DNA from 2 places in the Micromonospora humidisoli genome. Region 2 is predicted to be linked to the other one. Evidence: predicted binding sites of a transcription regulator. Region 2 holds the regulator's gene; the other holds the start of a gene.
The links. The regulator HrcA, encoded in region 2, represses chaperone genes, less so after heat shock. The targets are predictions, from matches to a motif close to GGTTNGCACNCTCNNNNNGAGNGTGCNAACC.
Positions count from the first base shown of each region.

Region 1 (10,298 bases), on a different contig from region 2:
AGGCCAAGTCGCGCCGCCGCGTTGGTCAACTGCTGCGCGGCGATCGGTGTCCGAACGCATACGAGAACGGTACGCACGGTGGTCTCCTCTCCGGACATGAGCAGACCATGACGGGGTCCACCGGGGAGGAGGTTCCGGGCAATCCTCTGAACTTTTCCGACATTTAGGTCATATGCCACAGAAGGCTTCGGGTTTTCGATCTCAACACGTGTGAGTCGGCGAGGGTTCGGGTACCGAGGCTCCACGCCGGAAACGGGGTACGCCAGCGCGGACCACAGCCCGGACGCCGGTTCAACGAGGATCTCCGCGGTGCCGCGCGGGAGGAGGGGTGCTGATGTCGAACGTACGTAGACTGCCCGGACCCATCGTCGACCTGTGGGACTGGCAGCGTCTCGGCGCCTGTCGGGGCCGGGACAGCGCGCAGTTCTTCCACCCGGACGGCGAGCGCGGTTCGTCCCGGCTACGCCGGGAGTCCGGTGCCAAGTCCGTCTGCCAGGCCTGCCCCGTGCGGGCCGAGTGCGCGGCGCACGCCCTGTCCGTGCGGGAGCCGTACGGCGTCTGGGGTGGCCTCAGCGAGTCCGAGCGGCTGCGGCTGCTCGCCCTCGGCTGGGAGGACCTGGCCGACCGCCGGCAGACCCGGGTGGACATCGCCCGCATGGAGGCCCGGCTCGGCGCTTCGCACAAGACCGCCGTACCGGCCCAGCGCAAGATCGCCTGACCGACCCGGCACACCTCGACGAGGCCGCACTCCGATCTCCGGAGCGCGGCCTCGTCGTGTCCCGGCCCATGGTCCGACGCCGGGCCGACAGGTACGACAAGCGGGGCGGGCCCGGCACAGCCGGACCCGCCCCTTCATTGCACCCGATCCTGCTCCGAGCCGTCGTGCGGCTCACCCGGTGCGGCGTTCGCCACCGGTCGCGGGAGTCAGGAACAGCGGGGCCGCACCTGCGTCACGCCGTCAGCGCTGCAGGGTCAGCAGACCCGGCCGGTACGGCAGGAGGCCGTAGTCACCGCCCGAGTTCGTGGCGCGGCCCTGGTACAGCAGCTGCAGGTTGCACGGGTCGATCGTGTTCGTCTGGTCCGCGCTGGTGCGCAGCAGCTCGCCGTGGCTGATGTCGTTGGTCCAGGTGGCACCGCTGTTGGCCTTGCCCGCGAACGGGTTGTTGTAGGTCGTCGCGTTCGGCGTCCAGGTGCCGCCCAGGCTGGTCGCCGTGAACGAGCGGAAGTAGCGCTCCCAGCCGCTGGTCCGGGCCTCGATGATCATCAGGTACTGGTTGCGGCCCGCGACCTTGTAGACCTGCGGCGCCTCGAAGATGTTCTCCGAGGTGTCGCTCATGATGGTGGTGTAGTTGGAGCCGAAGCTGCCCGGGAAGTTCCCGATCGGCATGATCTGGCGGTAGATCTTGCCGTTGTCGCCGGCGAAGAACAGGTACATGTTCTGGTCGTCGCCGATGATCGTCTGGTCGATCACGCCGGTGCCGGAGTCAGTGATCTTCGCGGTCGACAGGGTCTGCGCGGCCGACCAGCCATTGGCGTTGGCCGGGTTGGTCGACGTGCGGTACGAGAACGACGTCGGACCCCACTGGTGGGCGAGGATCCAGATGTTCTTCGGCGCGAAGTAGAACAGCGACGGCGCGACGGTGCTCTGGCTCATGGTGTTCTGGGGAGCCGTGCTGAGCTGGTTGAGGTTGTCGACCAGACCGAAGTTCATCGAACCCCAGCCGCCGGTGGCGCTGCTGCTGTGGGTGGTGGCGTACACCAACTGCTTGCCCTGGTAGGGGGCGATGGTGAAGTCCTTGAGTGACGCCCAGCCGGCCTTCGGCTGCGCCAGCGGGCCGGTCGACGACCAGCGGTAGGACGTCGGCAGGGCGCAGTTGCCCGTCGGCGGCGGGGTGGTCGGCGGGGGCGTGGTCGGCGGCGGGGTGGTGGGGGGCGGGGTGGTCGGCGGCGCGGTCGTCGGCGGCGTGGTGGGCGGGTTGGTCGGCGTCGTGCCGCCGTTGCAGGCCACCCCGTTGAGCGCGAAGCTCGTCGGGACCGGGTTGCTCGACGTCCACGCGCCGTTGAAACCGAACGACACCGAGCCGTTGGTGGGGATCGCGCCGTTGTAACTCACGTTCTTGGCGGTCACCGCCGAGCCGCTCTGCGTCACTGTCGCGTTCCACGCCTGGGTCACCGACTGCCCGGAGGCAAAGGACCAGGTAAGCGTCCAACTGCTCAGCGCGTCGCCCAGGTTGGTGATGGCGACGTTGGCCCCGAAGCCACCGCCCCACTCCGAGGAGACGGTGTAGTTCACCGAGCATCCCGCCGCCGCCGCGCCTGCGGGCAGCGCGGTGACTACCGTGGCCGACGCCAGCAACGCGACACCGGCCGAGACCAGGCCGACATTGGCCGATCTGGATCTGGACATAAAACACCCTCCTGACGGGATGGCGACCTGCACATTGGTGGTGGCCGTTGTTAGGTTAACGTTAACAGTCGCGTCAGGTATGTTACGGGAGCGCTCCCATAGCCTCAACCCTCGACATCACCGAGGAATTTTTGGCTATCCGTACATTGATCACTCTTGATGACTTAACGCTGATGGGGAATCAGCGCACGGTGACTGTGACGCTGTGCCAGCCGGTCGCTCCGTCCGGGGCGACCGGCGCGGTCAACGGGGTCTGCGTCTCGCCGTCCCGGTCGGTCGCCCGCACCTGGAGGGTGTGCTCACCCGGGGTCGCCGGCCACCGCCACGACCACTGCACCCAGGTGTCCACCGACACCGTCGGGGCGAGGGTCGCCTCCTGCCACGCGCCGCCGTCGACGCGTACCTCGACCCGGCTGATTCCCCGGTGCTGCGCCCAGGCCACCCCGGCCACCGTCACCTCGCCCGCGGTGAGCCGGTTACGCGCGCGGGGGGTGTCGATCCGCGACTGCGTCTTCACCGGCCCCTGCGCCGACCAGCCACGCGGCACCCAGTACGCGTCGAAGTCGGCGAAGCTGGTCAACTCCAGCTCGGTCACCCACTTGCAGGCCGACACGTACCCGTAGAGGCCCGGCACCACCATCCGCACCGGGAAGCCGTGCTCGACGGGCAGCGGCTCGCCGTTCATCCCCACCGCCAGCAGGGCGTCCCGCCCGTCGCGCAGCGCCGCCGTCGGGGTGCCGCAGGTCCAGCCGTCGACCGACCGGCCGACCACCTGGTCGGCCCCCTCCTCCGGCTCCGCCTCGTCGAGCAGCTCCTTGATCGGTACGCCCAGCCAGCGGGCGTTGCCGATCAGGTCCCCGCCCACCTCGTTGGAGACGCAGGCCAGGGTCACGTACCGCTCCACCATCGGCCGGGCGAGCAACTCGGCGAAGGTCAGCTCGATCGGGTTGCGCACCCGACCGTGGATGCGCAACCGCCAGGTCTCCGGGTCGACCTGCGGCACCACCAGCGCCGTGTCGATCCGGTAGAAGCCGCCGTTCGGCGTGGTGTAGGGGGCGAGCTGGGCCAGGGACAGGTCCGCACCGGCCGGCACCGTCGGCGCCACCGCCGACGGGGTGGGCAACGCGACCGCCTCCCGGGCCGCCGAAACCCCCCGCCGCCCGGCGAGCCAGTGCCCGCCCAGCCCCACCACGGTCGCCGCGCCCGCGAGCAGGCCCGCACCACGCAGGAACCGCCGCCGGGACTCCGGGTCGGTCGACTCCAACGGCTCCCACCCGGACGGCGGACCGCTGCCCGGACCGGTGGGGGTCGGCCCCGGAGAGGCCGGCGGGGTGGCGGACAGCGGGGTGGGCGGCTGCCAGGGCCACGGGTCGAGCTGCCAGGGGCCGGCCACGAACGCCCAGAGCACCAGCCCGCCCAACCCCCCGCCGACCAGTGCGGGGAGCGCGTCGGCGGCATCCGCGCCGGCCCGGGTGAGCGCGGCGGCGACACCGAGGCCGGTGAACGCCGCGATGCCCACCAGCCCCACCGCCAGCCGGCGCGCGGCCAGCACCCCGATCCCGGCGGCGAACGCCGCCAGCAGCACCGCCGTACCCACCAGCAGGGCGATCTTGTCGTACCTGCCGAAGACGTCGATGGCGAACTGCTTGAGCGGCTCGGGGACCGTGTCGACGACCACCCCGCCGACCGCGATCAGCGGGGCGGAGCGGGGACCGGTGAGGACGGCGACCGGCTCGGCGACGCCGATGGCCACCACGGCGGCGGTGACCCCGGCCAGCGCGGCGAAGCCACGGGAGGTGGTGCTCATCGGGCCAGTGTCGTCGATCGACCGGGCCGGCCGCCAACCACGTCACCGTTCCGTAAGCAGCCGTCACCGTACGCGTCAGGGCGCACCGCCGAGATCGACGGTGCGCCCTGAGCTGGCGTGCTACCGGGTCAGAAACCCGGGCCGTGCTGGTGGCCGTGACCGTGGCCGTGGCCGTGGCCACCGGCGGCGGCCGGCTCCGGCTGCTCCGGCTTCTCGACCACCAGGCTCTCGGTGGTCAGCAGGAGACCGGCGATCGACGCGGCGTTGGTGACCGCATTGCGGGTCACCTTCACCGGGTCGATGATGCCGGACTTCACCAGGTCGACCCACTCGCCCTTGGCAGCGTCGAGGCCCTGGCCCCAGTCCTGGCCGGCGACCTTCTCCACCACCACGTAGCCGTCGTGGCCGGCGTTCTGGGCGATCCAGCGCAGCGGCTCGACCAGCGCCTTGCGCACGATCGAGACACCGACCTTCTCGTCACCGGTCAGGCCAAGGTCGTCGTCGAGCACCGAGCGGATCTGGGCCAGCGCGGCACCGCCGCCGGGAACCGTCCCCTCCTCGACCGCGGCCTTGGTGGCGGCGATCGCGTCCTCGATGCGGTGCTTGCGCTCCTTCATCTCGACCTCGGTCGCCGCGCCCGCCTTGATGACCGCGATGCCACCGGAGAGCTTCGCCAGCCGCTCGGCCAGCTTCTCCCGGTCCCAGTCGGAGTCGGACGCCTCGATCTCCTTGCGGATCTGGGCGACCCGGTCGGCGACCTCGGCGGACCTGCCGCCGCCGTCGACGACGGTGGTGTTCTCCTTGTCGACCACGACGCGCCGGGCGGTGCCGAGCGCCTCCAGGCCGACCTGGTCGAGCCGGTAGCCCAGCTCCGGGGCGACCAGCTCGGCGCCGGTCAGGATCGCCATGTCCTGGAGCATCGCCTTGCGGCGGTCACCGAAGCCGGGGGCCTTGACCGCGCAGACCTTGATGGTCTTGCGGATCGCGTTGACCACCAGGGTGGACAGCGCCTGACCCTCGACGTCCTCGGCGACGATCAGCAGCGGCTTGCTGTTCTGGAGGACCTTCTCCAGCAGCGGCAGCAGCTCCTCGATCGCCGAGATCTTCTGGGTGGTGATGAGGATGTACGGGTCCTCCAGCACCGACTCCTGCGACTCCGAGTCGGTGACGAAGTTCGGCGAGATGAAGCCCTTGTCGAACTGGAGACCCTCGGTCACCTCCAGCTCGGTGGTCAGGGTGGAGCCCTCCTCGACGGTGATGACACCGTCGCGGCCGACCCGCTCCATCGCCTCGGCGATCAGCTCACCGATGGTGGCGTCCTGCGCCGAGATCGTCGCGACGTGCGCGATCGACTTCTTGTCGGCCACCTCGACGGCCCGGCCGAGCAGCGCCTCGGAGACCTTGGTGGCCGCCGCGTCGACGCCCCGCTTGAGGCCGGTCGGGTTGGCCCCGGCGGCCACGTTGCGCAGGCCCTCGCGGACCATCGCCTGGGCCAGCACGGTCGCGGTGGTGGTCCCGTCGCCGGCGACGTCGTTGGTCTTCGTCGCCACCTCCTTGACCAGCTGCGCGCCGAGGTTCTCGTACGGGTTGGTGAGCTCGATCTCCTTGGCGATGGTCACACCATCGTTGGTGATCGTCGGCGCACCGAATTTCTTGTCCAGGACGACGTTGCGCCCGCGCGGGCCGAGGGTGACCTTGACCGCGTCCGCGAGGGCGTTGACACCGTGCTCCAGCAGGTGCCGGGCGTCGTCCGAGAAGCTCAGGATCTTCGCCATGAATGTCCCTTCGAAGCGTCGTCGCCCCGGCCCGGCGAGCCGGACCGGGGCGACGACACGGGAATCGGTTGGTTACTTCTCGATGACCGCGAGAACGTCGCGGGCGGAGAGCACCAGGTACTCCTCGCCGGCGTACTTGATCTCGGTGCCGCCGTACTTCGAGTAGAGGACGGTGTCGCCGACCTTGACGTCGAGCGGCACGCGGTTGCCCTTGTCGTCGATCCGGCCGGGGCCGACGGCGAGGACGGTGCCCTCCTGCGGCTTCTCCTTGGCGGTGTCGGGGATCACGATGCCCGACGCCGTGGTGGTCTCAGCCTCGTTCGCCTGGACCACGATCCGGTCCTCGAGCGGCTTGATCGCAACCTTGGTCGCGGTAGTCACGGGCATACCCTCCTGGGGTACTTGGTTTCGTTGCCGGCCGAGAGTCCGACCAGCGTCAATCTGCCACATGCCACCGGGCGGGGCCGTCGTCGCGGGTGCCGGTCCGCCTGGCGTTCAGCATCCGGACCGGATGGCCCGGACGCTGGCACCCTCGGGGTGAGAGTGCTAATCGCAGGTTATTCCTCGGCTAGCACTCCGTCAAGGAGAGTGCCAATCTGCCGCCCTCCGTGTCGCCGTCCCGCCGATGATCAACTCAAGGGTGGCGATGTTGCGGTGACGACACCGCCCGGACACCGCAACATCGCCCCACCTGAGTCGATCTCCCGGGAGGGCCGGACAATGGGCGGGTGGATCTCGACCAGTTCGCCGCGCTGCGTACCGCCGAGGGGTCGGCCGTGCTCGCCGCGGCGGCCGGGGTGGCCGGCGGCGACCCGCTGGTCGCGGCGGCGGCGCTGCGCTCGCGCGGGGTGCCCCCCGGGCTGGCCGCCGCCGCGCTGACCCAGGCCGAGCTGCGCCGCCGGGCGGTCGGCAAGTTCGGCCCGGAGGCGGCCGGGATGTTCCTCACCCGCCCCGGCCTGGAGCAGGCCACCCGCCGGGTGGTCGCCGACCGGCGGGCCGCCCGGCTCGCCGCCGCCGGGGTGCGCACCCTCGCCGACCTGGGTTGCGGCCTCGGTGCCGACGCGCTCGCCGCCGCCCGCGCCGGCATCCGGGTGTACGGCGTGGAGGCCGATCCGGTCACCGCCGCGCTGGCCGCCGCGAACGCCGGGGCCGCCGGGCTGGCCGGGATGTTCACCGTGGAGTGCGGCGACGCGACGGCCTTCGACGTGACCCGGGTCGACGCGGTCTTCTGCGATCCGGCCCGGCGGCGGGCCGGCACCGGCCGGCGGATCTTCGACCCGGACGCCTACTCGCCGCCGTGGGACTTCGTCACCGGGCTGGCCGCGCGGGTGCCGCACACGGTGGTGAAGGTGGCCCCCGGCATCGACCACGCGTTGGTCCCGGCCGACGCCGAGGCGGAGTGGGTGAGCGTCGACGGGGACCTGGTCGAGGCGGCCCTGTGGTGCGGCGCGCTCGCCGGGGTGCCCCGCCGGGCGACCGTCCTGCGGTCGGGGCCCGCCGACCGGCGGCGGCCGGCGGACGGTTCGCCCGCCGACGGCGAGCCGGTCGCCGTCCACCGGTTGACCGGCACCGGTACGGCCGAGGCCCCGGTCGGCCCGGTCCGGCGCTACCTGTACGACCCGGACCCGGCGGTGGTCCGGTCGCACCTGGTCGCCGAACTGGCCGACACCCTCGACGCGACGCTTGCCGACCCGAGCATCGCCTACCTCTACGCGGACACCCCGCGTCCCACCCCGTTCGGCAGGTGCCTGGAGATCGTCGACGTGCTGCCGTTCTCGCTGAAACGGCTGCGCGCGCTGCTGCGGGAACGCCGGGTCGGCCGGGTCGAGATCCTCAAGCGGGGCTCGGCGTTGTCGCCCGAGCAGCTGCGGCGGGACCTGCGACTGGCCGGGGAGAATCCGGCCAGCCTGGTGCTGACCCGGGTGGCCGGGGCGCCGACGGTGCTGATCGGCCGACCGGTCGCGGACGGCGGCCCGCCGGGCTAGCGTGACCGGCATGGCGGGACAGGCCACTGCGGCGACGGCACTGCTGACCAAGCGGAAGATCGCCCACCGCACCCACCCGTACGACGTCGCGCCGGACGCGCCGAACTACGGCGCGCTGGTCGCGGCGGCGCTCGGGGTGCCGCCGGGGCGGGTGTTCAAGACGCTCGTCGCCGAGGTGGACGGGGCGCTGGCGGTGGCGGTCGTCCCGGTCACCGGCGAGCTGAACCTCAAGGCCCTGGCCACGGCGCTGGGCGGCAAGCGGGCCGCGCTGGCCGACCGGGCCGCCGCCGAGCGGAGCACCGGTTACGTGCGGGGCGGGATCAGCCCGCTGGGCCAGCGACGGCGGCTGCCGACGGTGGTCGACGTCTCGGCGCTGGACCACGACACCGTCTACGTGTCGGCCGGCCGGCGGGGGTTGCAGCTCCAACTCGCCCCGGCGGACCTGGTCGCCCTCACCGACGCCGGCACCGCGCGGATCGCCGCCGGCTGACCCCGGCCGGCGGTCGGCAGCCGGCCGCAGACCGGACACGCAGCGTGATTACGGGGCGGGTGTCCTGCGGGTGACAACCGCGTTGCTGAATTGTTACCGCCGCCAACAAACTTCTGACCTCGGCAGTCTTGCGCCCGCGTTGTGAGCGGGAATACGTTGCCGGACACAACAAAACACCGACCACTCCTCCCCCACCCTCGAAAGGACCCGTGCAGATGCGCAAGGGCTTCCTCACCTTCGCCGCCGTCGGCCTGCTGGCCACCGGCAGCATGGCCGCCTGCGGCGACGACTCCAGCAGCAACGACGCCGGCGGCGATGCCGCCAAGAAGCCGAAGATCGGCGTCATCCTGCCGGACAGCAAGTCCTCCGCCCGCTGGGAGACCGCCGACCGCAGGTTCCTCAAGGCCGCCTTCGACGCCGCCGGTGTCGAGTCGGACATCCAGAACGCCCAGAACGACAAGAACGCCTTCCAGACCATCGCCGACCAGATGATCACCAGCGGGGTCACCACCCTGATGATCGTCAACCTGGACTCCGGCACCGGCAAGGCCGTGCTGGACAAGGCGAAGTCGCAGGGCGTCGCGACGATCGACTACGACCGGCTCACCCTGGGCGGCTCCGCCCAGTACTACGTCAGCTTCGACAACGAGGCCGTCGGCAAGCTCCAGGGCGAGGGCCTGGTCAAGTGCCTGACCGAGAAGGGCGTCAAGAACCCGACGGTCGCCTACCTCAACGGCTCGCCGACCGACAACAACGCCACCCTGTTCAAGAACGGCTACGACTCGGTGCTCAAGCCGAAGTTCGAGTCGAAGGAATACACCAAGGGCCCGGACCAGTCGGTGCCGGACTGGGACCCGGCGCAGGCCGCCACGATCTTCGAGCAGATGCTCACCCAGACCGGCGGCAAGATCGACGGTGTGCTCTCCGCCAACGACGGCCTCGGCAACGCGGCCATCTCGGTGCTGAAGAAGAACAAGCTCAACGGCAAGGTCCCGGTCACCGGCCAGGACGCCGACGTGACCGGCCTGCAGAACATCCTCGCCGGTGACCAGTGCATGACCGTCTACAAGGCCGTCAAGAAGGAGGCCGACGCGGCCGCCGAGCTGGCCATCGCCGTGGCCAAGGGCGAGCGCAAGGAGACCGGGCAGACGGTCAAGGACCCGGAGAGCGGCCGGGACGTCCCGTCCGTGCTGCTGGAGCCGAAGGCGATCGACAAGGCGACCGTCAAGGACGTCGTGGCCGACGGCTACGTCGACAAGGCGAAGCTCTGCACCGGCGCGTACGCCGCGCTCTGCACCGCCAACGGCATCAGCTGACCGTACGACGAGCGTCGTACCCCGTCGACGCGACGCCGCCCGGCACGGAACCCCGTGCCGGGCGGCGCTCGCCGCCGGACGGGCTCCGAGATCTTCCCTCCGTCCGAAGGAGACCCCCGTGTCCGCGACCCCCCTGCTGGAACTGCGCGGGATCGACAAGAGCTTCGGTCCCGTCCAGGTCCTGCGCGACGTCGCCCTCGCCGCCCACGCCGGAGAGGTGACCGCACTGGTCGGCGACAACGGCGCCGGCAAGTCCACCCTGGTCAAGTGCATCAGCGGCATCTACCCGGCCGACGCCGGCGAGTTCCTCTTCGACGGCCGACCGGTGACCATCAACAGCCCCCGGGACGCCGCCACGCTCGGCATCGAGGTCGTCTACCAGGACCTCGCGCTCTGCGACAACCTCGACATCGTGCAGAACATGTTCCTCGGCCGGGAGAAGCACAGCGGGCTGGTGCTCGACGAGCCGACCATGGAACAGATGGCGGCGGAAACCCTCGCCGGGCTCTCCGTACGGA
Region 1 is NZ_JAFEUO010000002.1:585,496-595,793, reverse strand. Features, by position in the region: gene JQN84_RS08190 (helix-turn-helix domain-containing protein) at 1-77, opposite strand, end outside; gene JQN84_RS08185 (WhiB family transcriptional regulator) at 335-718, shown strand; gene JQN84_RS08180 (non-reducing end alpha-L-arabinofuranosidase family hydrolase) at 959-2,407, opposite strand; gene JQN84_RS08175 (molybdopterin-dependent oxidoreductase) at 2,589-4,214, opposite strand; gene groL (chaperonin GroEL) at 4,343-5,989, opposite strand; gene groES (co-chaperone GroES) at 6,062-6,370, opposite strand; gene JQN84_RS08160 (THUMP-like domain-containing protein) at 6,718-7,974, shown strand; gene ybaK (Cys-tRNA(Pro) deacylase) at 7,985-8,464, shown strand; gene JQN84_RS08150 (sugar ABC transporter substrate-binding protein) at 8,680-9,780, shown strand; gene JQN84_RS08145 (ATP-binding cassette domain-containing protein) at 9,899-10,298, shown strand, end outside.
Region 1: a site for HrcA is predicted at 6,511-6,541, ahead of groES (co-chaperone GroES). Genes of this name have one in related genera too.

Region 2 (10,298 bases):
GACGGCACCAATGGGACGGTGACCAAGAAGTTTGCGGCACGAATCGGCCCGGCGATGACGCAAACCTCTTGATCACCAGGGCAGGTCGGGGGCGAGGCGGGAGGGCAGCGTGGGGTGGGGTGGGGTGTTACCAGCGGGTGAGGCGGGTGGAGAGGACGGCCAGGGCGGCGGGGCCGGCGGTGGAGGTACGCAGGACCGAGGGGCCCAGGCGTACCGGGCGGGCACCCGCATCGGTGAAGGTGGCCAGCTCGGCCGGGGCGATGCCGCCCTCGGGCCCGACGACCAGGACGATCTCGCCGGCGCTCGGCAGGTCGACCGTGGTGAGCCGCTCCTCGGCCTCCTCGTGCAGGACGAACGCCGTGCCCGCCCCGGCGATCCGACGCGCCACCATGGCGGTGGACTCGTCCGGGGAGCCGGCCACCACCGGCAGCCACGCCCGGCGGGCCTGTTTGGCCGCCTCCCGGGCCGTCGCCACCCACTTCTCCCGGGCCCGTACGCCCCGGTCACCGCGCCACTGCGCCACCGAGCGGGACGCCGCCCAGGGCACGATCTCGTCCACTCCGACCTCGGTCATCGCCTGGACTGCCAACTCGCCCCGGTCACCCTTGGCGATGCCCTGCACCACCACCAGCCGGGGGACGTCCGCGTCGACGTACCCCCGGGAGGTGACGGTGAGGTCGAGGGCACCCCGGCCGACGGCGGTGACCACAGCGGTGGCGGTGCCGCCCCGCCCGTCGGCGAGCAGCAGTTCCTCGCCGACGCGCAGCCGTTGCACGGTCGCGGCGTGGTGCCCCTCGGGGCCGTCCAGGGTGACCTGGTCGGCGGGGGGCAGCGACTCGACCAGGAACAGCGGCGCGGACACGCCGATCAGGCTAACCGGCCCGGCCGGCCGGGGAGCCACCCGGGACTCCGGCCGACCGGGACGCCCCGACCGGGACGAGCCGACCGGCACGAAACCGCACGGGACCCGACCACAACAGCCCGACCGGAGGAGGCCGGCCGGTCAGCCCGACCCGTCACGCGTGGCCGTTGAAGGCGTCGCGCATCCGGGAGAAGAAGCCGCCCTGCTTGCTCAGCTCGGCGACCTCCTCGCCCCGGGTCTTGGCGAAGTCCCGCAGCATCTTCTCCTGGTCGGCGTCGAGCTTGGTCGGGGTACGCACGTCGAGGTGGACGTAGAGGTCGCCCCGGCCGGTGCCGCGCAGGTGCGGTACGCCCCGGGCGCGCAGCCGCAGCGTGCTGCCCGGCTGCGTGCCGGCCTTGACGTCGACGGTCTCGTCGCTGTCCAGCGTCTTGATGGTGAGCCGGGTACCCAACGCGGCGGCCGTCATCGGGACGGTGACCCGGCAGTGCAGGTCGTCGCCCTTGCGGGAGTAGACGTCGTGCGGCCGCTCGTGGATCTCGACGTAGAGGTCACCGGCGGTGCCGCCACCCGGGCCGACCTCGCCCTGCTGGGCGAGCCGGATGCGCATGCCGTCCTCCACCCCGGCCGGGATCTTGACGGTCAGCGAGCGGCGGGTCCGCACCCGGCCGTCGCCGGCGCAGGTCGGGCAGGGGTGCGGGATGGTGGTGCCGTAGCCCTGGCAGACGGTGCACGGCCGGGCCGAGACGACCTGGCCGAGGAAGGTGCGCTGCACCGACTGCACCTCGCCCCGGCCGCCGCACGCCTCGCAGGTCGCCAGGTGGGTGCCGGCCGCGGTGCCCGCTCCGGAGCAGGTGGTGCAGAGCACGGCGGTGTCCACCGTGATCGGGGCTTCGACGCCGAAGGCGGTCTCGTGCAGGTCCAGTTCCAGCCGCAGGATCGCGTCGGCACCGGGCCGGGTACGCGGCCGTGGACCCCGCGAGCCACCGGCCGCACCGCCGAAGAAGGCGTCCATGATGTCCTGGAAGCCGACGAACGGGCCCGCCCCGCCGGGACCACCCGGGCCGCCGGCGCCCCCGCCGCCCGGGGCGAGCGGGTCGCCGCCCAGGTCGACGATCTGCCGCTTCCGGTCGTCCGAGAGGACCTCGTACGCGGCGTTGATGTCCTTGAACTTCTCCTGTGCCTCCGGGTCCGGATTGACGTCCGGGTGGAACTGCCGCGCCAGCTTGCGGTAGGCGCGCTTGATCTCGTCGTCGGAGGCTTCCCGGCTCACCCCGAGAATGCCGTAGTAGTCCCTGGCCACTGCGTTCCGTGTCCTCATGTTCGTCTCGCGTTTGCGCCGGTCGGCGGCCGGAGCCGGCCGCCGGCCCGGACTGGTCAGTTCTGGGCCAGCAGCTCGCCCACGTAGCGTGCCACGGCCCTGACCGTGGCGATGGTGCCGGGGTAGTCCATCCGGGTCGGGCCGAGCACGCCCAGCCCACCGACGATGGTGGTGCCCGGGCCGTACCCGGTGCTGACCACCGAGGCGGCCCGGAGATTGTCGACCTCGTTCTCGTCGCCGATCAGCACCCGGGTGGTGCTCGGCTGCGCCTCGCCGATCAGCTTGAGCAGCACGACCTCCTCTTCGAGCGCCTCCAGGATGGGTCGCAGCGAGCCCTGGAAGTCGAGTAGGCCACCCCGGGTGAGGTTGGCGGTGCCGGCCAGCGCCAGCCGCTCCTCGGTGCGTTCCACCAGGGTCTCCAGCAGCACCGTGGACAGGGTGGTCATCGCGCCGCGCAGGTGTGGCGCACTCTCGTCGACGAGCGCCTGCACCAGCGGCGGAGTGTCGGACAACCGACTCCCGACCAGTTTCTCGTTGACCAGCCGGCGCAGGTCGAGGACGTCGTCGGCGGGCACCGGCGCGGCCAGCTCGACCAGCCGCTGCTCGACCCGCCCGGTGTCGGCGATCATGACCAGCATCAGCCGGGTGGTGGAGATCGGCACCAGTTCCAGGTGGCGCACCGACGAGCGGGCCAGCGACGGGTACTGCACCACGGCGACCTGTCGGGTGAGCTGTGCCAGCAGGCGTACGGTGCGGTGCACCACGTCGTCGAGGTCGACCGCGCCGACCAGGAAGCGCTCGATGGCCCGGCGTTCGGCCGGGCTGAGCGGCTTGACCCGGGAGAGCCGGTCGACGAAGAGGCGGTAGCCCCGGTCGGTGGGGACCCGGCCGGCGCTGGTGTGCGGCTGCCGGATGTAGCCCTCCTCCTCCAGGACCGCCATGTCGTTGCGGACCGTCGCCGGGGAGACCCCGAGCTGGTGCCGCTCGACGAGCGTCTTGCTGCCGACGGGCTCCTGCGTGGCGACGTAGTCCTCGACGATCGCCCGCAGCACGGCGAGTTTGCGGTCGTCGAGACCCATCTCCCACCTCCTGACGCACGTCGCCCCGGGCGCTTGCGCACCCGGGCAAGCACTCTGGCACTCGACTGTAGCGAGTGCCAGTCTACGTCGGCAGTACCGCCGCCGCGATGATCAGGACGGACCGTCGGTGCGCCCGCCCCGGCGGATCCCGGCGCTGACGCAGCGTCGAGGCCAACCTCACCAGTGTCGCTCTGGTGCACCCTTGCCGGCAGCCCCTACCGTGGCGGGCATGACTGAACCACCTCGCCCGCCCGGCGCGGGGGACGGCTATCCGCCGGACCCGAACGCTGGCCAGGGCTCGCCATACGAGCCGCCCACCGCACCACTGTCCGGCGCTCCGGGGGCGGGCGGGTATCCCCCGCCCGGCGGGTATCCGCCGCCCACCGGTGACCAGCCGCCGGCGGGTGGCTACCCCCCGCCGGGTGGCTACCCCCCGCCCGGCGCGGGTGGTTATCCCCAGCCCGGCGGCGGATATCCGACCGGCGGCACCTACGGTGCACCGGGCGGCGGCTACGCCAACAGCGAGGACAAGACCTGGACGCTGGTCGCACACTTCGGCGGGGCCGCCGGTGCGCTGATCAGCTTCGGCCCGCTCGGCTTCGTCGCCCCGCTGATCGCCTACCTGGTGCGCGGGCAGCAGTCGCCGGCCGTCCGGGCGCAGGCCCTGGCCGCGCTGAACTTCCAGATCCTCTGGTCGATCATCGCGTTCGTGCTGCTGTTCGTGAGCTGGTGCCTGTTCTTCCTGCCCAGCATCGCGGTCGTGGTGATCCAGATCCTGTTCGGGATCATCGCCGGCATGAAGGCCAACGAGGGCCAGGCCTACCGCTATCCGATGTCCACCAGCTTCATCAAGTGAGTCCCGACCGGCCGCTCCCCCGGCCGGTCGGGCACCACCGCCGACTCCGGCGCACCCCGGCGGGTGGCGGCCGGCGCAACCGTGCTCAGGGCAGCAGGTCGCGCACCACCGCGTCGGCCAGCAGCCGGCCGCGCAGGGTGAGCACCGCCCGCCCCTGCGGGTACGCCACCGGGTCCAGCAACCCGTCGGCCAGCGCCCGCGCGGCGGCGGCCCGGCCCGCGTCGTCCAGCACGTCCAGCGGCAGCCCGGAGGCGAGCCGCAGGCGCAGCATCACGTCCTCCGTGTGCGTCTCGGTCGGGGTGAGGATCTCCCGGGCCAGGCCGGGTGAGTGCCCGGCGGCGAGCCGCTGGGCGTACGTCGTGGGGTGTTTGACGTTCCACCAGCGCACCCCGCCGACGTGGCTGTGCGCCCCCGGGCCGAGGCCCCACCAGTCGCCGCCGGTCCAGTACAGCAGGTTGTGCCGGCACCGGGCGGCCCCGCTGCGGGCCCAGTTGGAGACCTCGTACCAGGAGAAACCGGCCGCGTCGAGGGCGGCCTCGGCGGCCAGGTAACGGTCCGCCGCCACGTCGTCGGAGGGGTACGGCAGCTCGCCGCGCCGCATCCGGGCGGCCAGCCGGGTGCCGTCCTCCACGATCAGGGCGTACGCGCTGACGTGGTCGACCCCGGCGGCGACCACCTGGTCCAGCGAGGCGGCGAAGTCCTCCGGGCGCTCCCCCGGCGTGCCGTAGATCAGGTCGAGGTTGACGTGGTCGAACCCGGCGTCACGGGCCTCCCGGGCGGCCTCGGCGGCGCGTCCCGGGCGGTGGTTGCGGTCGAGGACGGCCAGCACCCCGGCGGCGGCGGACTGCATGCCCAGCGAGATCCGGGTGTAGCCGGCGGCCCGCAGGGTCTTCAGCGACTCCGGGGTCACCGACTCGGGGTTGGCCTCGGTGGTCACCTCGGCGTCGGCGGCCAGCCCCCAGGTGCGGTCGATGCCGTCCAGCAGCCGGGCCAGGTCGTCGGCGGGCAGCAGGGTCGGCGTGCCGCCGCCGACGAAGACCGTGTCGACCCGGGGCGGTGGGGTGCCGCCGAGCACCCGGGCGGCGAGCGCCAGCTCGGCGAGCACGGTGTCGGCGTACGACTCGCGGTCGACACCCCCGCCCAGCTCGGCTGCGGTGTAGGTGTTGAAGTCGCAGTAGCCGCAGCGACTGGCGCAGAACGGCACGTGCAGGTAGACGCCGAAGCCGCGCCCGCCGACCTCCCGCAGAGCGGTGGCGGGCAGCGCGCCGTCGACGGGAACGGTCTCACCATCTGGAAGGACGCCCGGCATGGCCACTAGTGTGCCCGGCATGACCTCTCCCGACCGACTCGTGCGGGTCGCCACCGCCCGTGGGGTGACCACCCTCACCCTGGACAGCCCGCACAACCGCAACGCGCTGTCCACCCCGCTGATGACCGAGCTGCTGGCCGGGATCGCCGGGGCGATCGCCGACGACGCGGTCCGGGTGGTCGTGCTGGACCACACCGGCCCGGTGTTCTGCTCCGGCGCCGACCTGAAGGAGACGGCGGCAGCGTACGCCAGCGGGTCGGTGCCGGCCGGGATACTCGGTGACGTGCTGGTGGCGGTGCGGGAGTGCCCGAAGCCGGTGCTGGCGCGGGTGGCCGGGCCGGCCCGGGCCGGCGGCCTGGGCCTGATCGCGGCGGCCGACCTGGCGGTCTGCGCGTCCGAGGCGACGTTCGCCTTCACCGAGGTGCGGATCGGGGTGATCCCGGCGGTGATCTCGGCGACCGTGCTGCCCCGGCTGCACCCCCGGGCCGCCGCCGAGCTGTACCTGACCGGTGACACCTTCGACGGCCGGCGGGCCGCCGAGGTGGGGCTGGTGACCGCCGCCGTGCCGGCCGCCGAGCTGGACGCGGCGGTGGCCGGGTACTGCGCCTCGCTGGTCCGGGGCGCTCCCGGGGCGCTGGCCGGGACGAAGGAGCTGCTGCGCCGCCCGGCCGCCACGGACCTGCGCGCGGAGGTCGCCGACCTGTCCGCCCGGTCCACCGGCTACTTCCTGTCGGCCGAGGGCCGCGAGGGGGTGGAGGCGTTCCGACAGAAGCGGGACGCGGCCTGGGTGCCCCGGGATTGACCTGGTTTCTTCTGATTTCCTGCGGGAACGTGAACCGGTCGACCGACCCGGGGCCGACGGTTGGCGACGTACGCTTGGCGAACGTTGAAACGGGAGGTGCGGGTGCGGACGCGGACATTCGTGGCAGCCGGGGTCGTGGTGGCGTTGTTCGCCATCGTCGGGGGCTGGGGGGTCCGTCAACTCGACGGGGAGTTCCGGCTTCCCGTCGCCGGCCGTAGCTGCACCGTCCAGGCCGACGGCACCGTGAAGCTCGACGCCGACCAGATGGCCAACGCGGCCACCATCGCCGCGATCGGCATGCAGCGGCAGATGCCCGAACAGGCCGTGGTGGTCGCCCTCGCCACCGCCTACCAGGAGTCGGGGCTGCGTAACCTCGCCCACGGTGACCGCGACTCGCTCGGCCTGTTCCAGCAGCGTCCCAGCCAGGGCTGGGGCACCCCGGAGCAGATCCGCGACCAGCGGTACGCGGCGGCCCGGTTCTACAAGGCGCTGAAGAAGGTACGCGGCTGGGAGCGGATGGAGGTCACCGACGCGGCCCAGGCGGTGCAGCGGTCGGCGTACCCGAACGCGTACCAGAAGTGGGCCGACGAGTCGCAGGTGCTGGCGCGGGCCCTGCTCGGCGAGGCGACCGGCGCGGTGGCCTGCACGGTGGGGCGTACCCCGGTGATGCGCGGGCAGGCCGCGGCGGCCGAGCTGACCCGTGGCCTGACCCTCGACTGGGGCCTGCCCGACGCCGGTGCGGTTGCCGAGCTGACCGACGTGACGGTGCCCGCCGCGGACGCCCGGGACGGCTGGCGGTACGCGCACTGGCTGGTCTCGCACGCCCCCGACCACGGGGTGAAGCGGGTGCGCTTCGACGGGCTGGAGTGGAACGCCGACAACGGACGGTGGGCGAAGGTCGCCGACGGCCGGCCGACCGGGGCACGGGTGCTGGCCGAGGTCTTCGCCGACCCCGCCTGACCTGCCGGCGACGACCCCGGCCGAGCTGCCGGCCGGTGGGCCGGTCAGCCGGCGACGTTCAGCCGGCGACGCACCTTCGCCCGGGTCGATTCGGGCAGTTCGGGGACGTCGAGCAGTCGGGGCAGCAGCTCCGGCTCCAGGCTGGTGGCCCGGAACACCTCACCGATGGTGACGCCGTGCGCCGGCCGGTCCACCACCTCCACCGGGTCACCCGCGCTCACCTCGCCCTCGCGTAGCACCCGCAGGTATGCCCCGGGGGTGGCCCGGACGGTGAACCGTTTGATCAGGTCGGGCACCCCCCAGAAGCCGGCGAAGGTCGTACACGGGGTACGCGGCTTGGTGACCTGGAGCAACGCCGAGCCGACCGCCCAGCGTTCGCCGATCACCGCGCCGGTCACGTCGACCGCCCAGGTGGTCAGGTTTTCGCCGAAGCCGCCGGGGCGGAGGTCACGGCCCAACTCGGCCGACCACCAGCCGGCGTCCTCCTGCGCGTAGGCGTAGACGGCCTGCTCGGGGCCGCCGTGGTGGGCCCGCTCGCCGATGAAGTCACCGGCCACCCCGTCGGCGCGTAGCAGCACCGGGCCGTCGACAGGCCGCTTGTCGATGCCGCTGCGTCCACTCGCGTCACCCGCCCACCGCGCCTGCGTCACCACGCCGAGGTTCACCGCCGCCACCCTGCCCGTCATGGCCCCAGGGTACGGCCGGGCGCGGGCGGTCGCCGTCCCGGATCAGCCCTTGACGGCGCCGGCGACCAGACCGGAGACCATCCGGCGCTGCACCAGCAGGAAGAAGATGATCACGGGCAGGGTGAACAGGGTGGAGGCGGCCATCACCGACCCCCAGGCGGTGTCGTCCCGGCCGAAGAAGAAGGTCATCGCGACCGGCAGGGTGTAGCGGCTCTGGTCGTTGACGAAGGTCAACGCGAAGATCAGCTCGTTCCAGGCGGTGATGAAGGAGAAGATGCTGGTGGCCACCAGGCCGGGCGCGACCAGCGGGAAGAGGACCTTGCGGAAGGTCTGGGCGCGGCTCGCGCCGTCGATGGCGGCGGCCTCCTCCAGTTCCTTGGGCACGGCCGCGACGAAGCCGCGCAGCATCCACACCGCGAACGGCAGCGAGAAGCCCAGGTAGGTGAGGATCAGGCTGGGCAGGGTGTTGTAGAGGCCGAGCCGCTGGATCATCAGGAACAGCGGGATGACCAGCGCCTCCAGCGGGATCATCTGGACCACCAGCAGCATGATCAGGAAGGTGGTCCGCAGCCGGAACCGGAACCGGGCCACCGCCGTCGCGGCCAGCAGCGCCACCAGGCCGCTGAGCACGACCGTGCTGACCGCCACCAGCACGCTGTTGAGCAGGAAGTCGCCGAAGGTCACACCCGGGATCAGGTTGCCGGTGAGGATCTCCCGGTAGTGCTCCAGGGTGGGGTGGGCCGGGACCGGCCGGGGGGTGGCCGAGAAGATCTCCCGGTTCGGCTTCAGCGAGGTGGCGATCATCCAGTAGACCGGGAAGGCGGCGAAGAGCGCCACCAGCAGGCCCGCGCCGTTGAGGGCGATCTTCTTCACGACGCGTCCTCCTGTCTGAGCACCATCCGGACGTACAGGCCGGTCACCACCAGCAGGATCAGCGTGAGGATGACCGCGATGGCCGAGCCCACGCCGTACTTGGGCGGCGGGGAGAACGCCTCGGCGTACGAGTAGATCGACAGCATGAACGTGGGCCGGTCCTGGGTGCCGCCGGCCAGCACGAACTGCTGGGTGAAGACCTTGAAGTCCCAGATGGTGGAGAGCACCACCAGGATGCCGAAGACCGGCCGCAGCAGCGGAAAGGTGATCTTCCAGAACACCGTCCACGGGCCGGCCCCGTCGACCCGGGCCGCCTCGTGCAGTTCACTCGGCACGCTCTTGAGCCCGGCGAGCACGCTCACCGCGATGAACGGGAACGAGTGCCAGACCACCACCAGGGTCAGGATCGCGAAGAACAACAGGGGTGAGTTGAACCAGCCGTAGCCCGACCAGTCGGTGCGGCCGAAGATCGCCTGCGACAGCCCGTCGGGCAGCGCGTTGAACGCCCAGGTGACCAGGCCGGAGGTGTCATCGAAGATCCACTTCCAGACGATCGTGCCGGTCAGCGCCGGGGTGGCCCAGGCCAGCATCACGCAGCTGGCGACGAAGGTGGCCATCTTCCGGCCGAGCCGGTGCAGCAGCAGCCCGACCAGGGTGCCCAGCACCATCGTCAGCAGTACGTTGGCCGCCGCGAACAGCACGGTGTTGCGTAGCACCGTACGGAAGAACGGGTCGCCGAGGATCTGGGTGTAGTTGGCCAACCCGACGAACGGCCACTCCCGGTCCCCGCGCAACTGCCGGACGCTGTTCAGCCGGAAGAACGACATCGTCACCACCTGGCCCAGCGGCCAGAGCAGCAGCACCCCGATCACGACCAGGCAGGGCAGCAGGAGCAGGTACGGCAGGCGGTCCACCCGGGGCCGCCGCCGGGCGGGGGTGTCCCGGGCGGCGGCCGTCGGGGTGTGCTCGGTCAGGGTGCTCACTTGGCGTTGAGGATGCTTTCCATCTCGGCGGCGGCGTCGGCGGTGGCCTGCTGCACCGACTTCTGGCCCTTGATGACCGAGCTGTTCATCGCCTGGGTGACCGTCTTCGTCCGGCTGACCTCCACCCACTTCGGGGTCAACGGGGTCACCCGGGTGCGCTGCATGGCGCTGGCGAACGCCGCCATCAGCTTGTCGTCGGCGTAGTCGCCGCCCTGCACGAGGTCGGAGTAGACCGGGAAGAAGCCGAGGCTGCCGGCGAACGTCTTGGCGTTCTTCTTGCTCAGCAGCACGGTGAGGTAGTCCCAGGCCAGGTCCTGCCGCTCGCTGTCCTGCCAGAGGGCGATGTCCGAGCCACCGGCGAAGGCGGGGGCCGGGCCGCCGTCCGGGCCGGGGATGGGGAAGGTCCCCCAGACCTTCTCGATGTCGGGGTTGTCCTTCTTGATCGCGCCGGCCTGCCAACTGCCGGCGAAGGCCATCGCCGCCTTGCCCGTGGCGAACTGGGTACGGGCGTCGATCTCGTTCCACCCGGCGGCGGCGGGCGGGGCCACCTTGTGCACGGTGACCAGGTCG
Region 2 is NZ_JAFEUO010000004.1:823,843-834,140, forward strand. Features, by position in the region: gene JQN84_RS18480 (16S rRNA (uracil(1498)-N(3))-methyltransferase) at 128-862, opposite strand; gene dnaJ (molecular chaperone DnaJ) at 1,017-2,162, opposite strand; gene hrcA (heat-inducible transcriptional repressor HrcA) at 2,237-3,259, opposite strand; gene JQN84_RS18495 (DUF4870 domain-containing protein) at 3,489-4,115, shown strand; gene hemW (radical SAM family heme chaperone HemW) at 4,201-5,424, opposite strand; gene JQN84_RS18505 (enoyl-CoA hydratase-related protein) at 5,444-6,226, shown strand; gene JQN84_RS18510 (hypothetical protein) at 6,323-7,186, shown strand; gene JQN84_RS18515 (MOSC domain-containing protein) at 7,231-7,872, opposite strand; gene JQN84_RS18520 (carbohydrate ABC transporter permease) at 7,915-8,745, opposite strand; gene JQN84_RS18525 (carbohydrate ABC transporter permease) at 8,742-9,728, opposite strand; gene JQN84_RS18530 (sugar ABC transporter substrate-binding protein) at 9,725-10,298, opposite strand, start outside.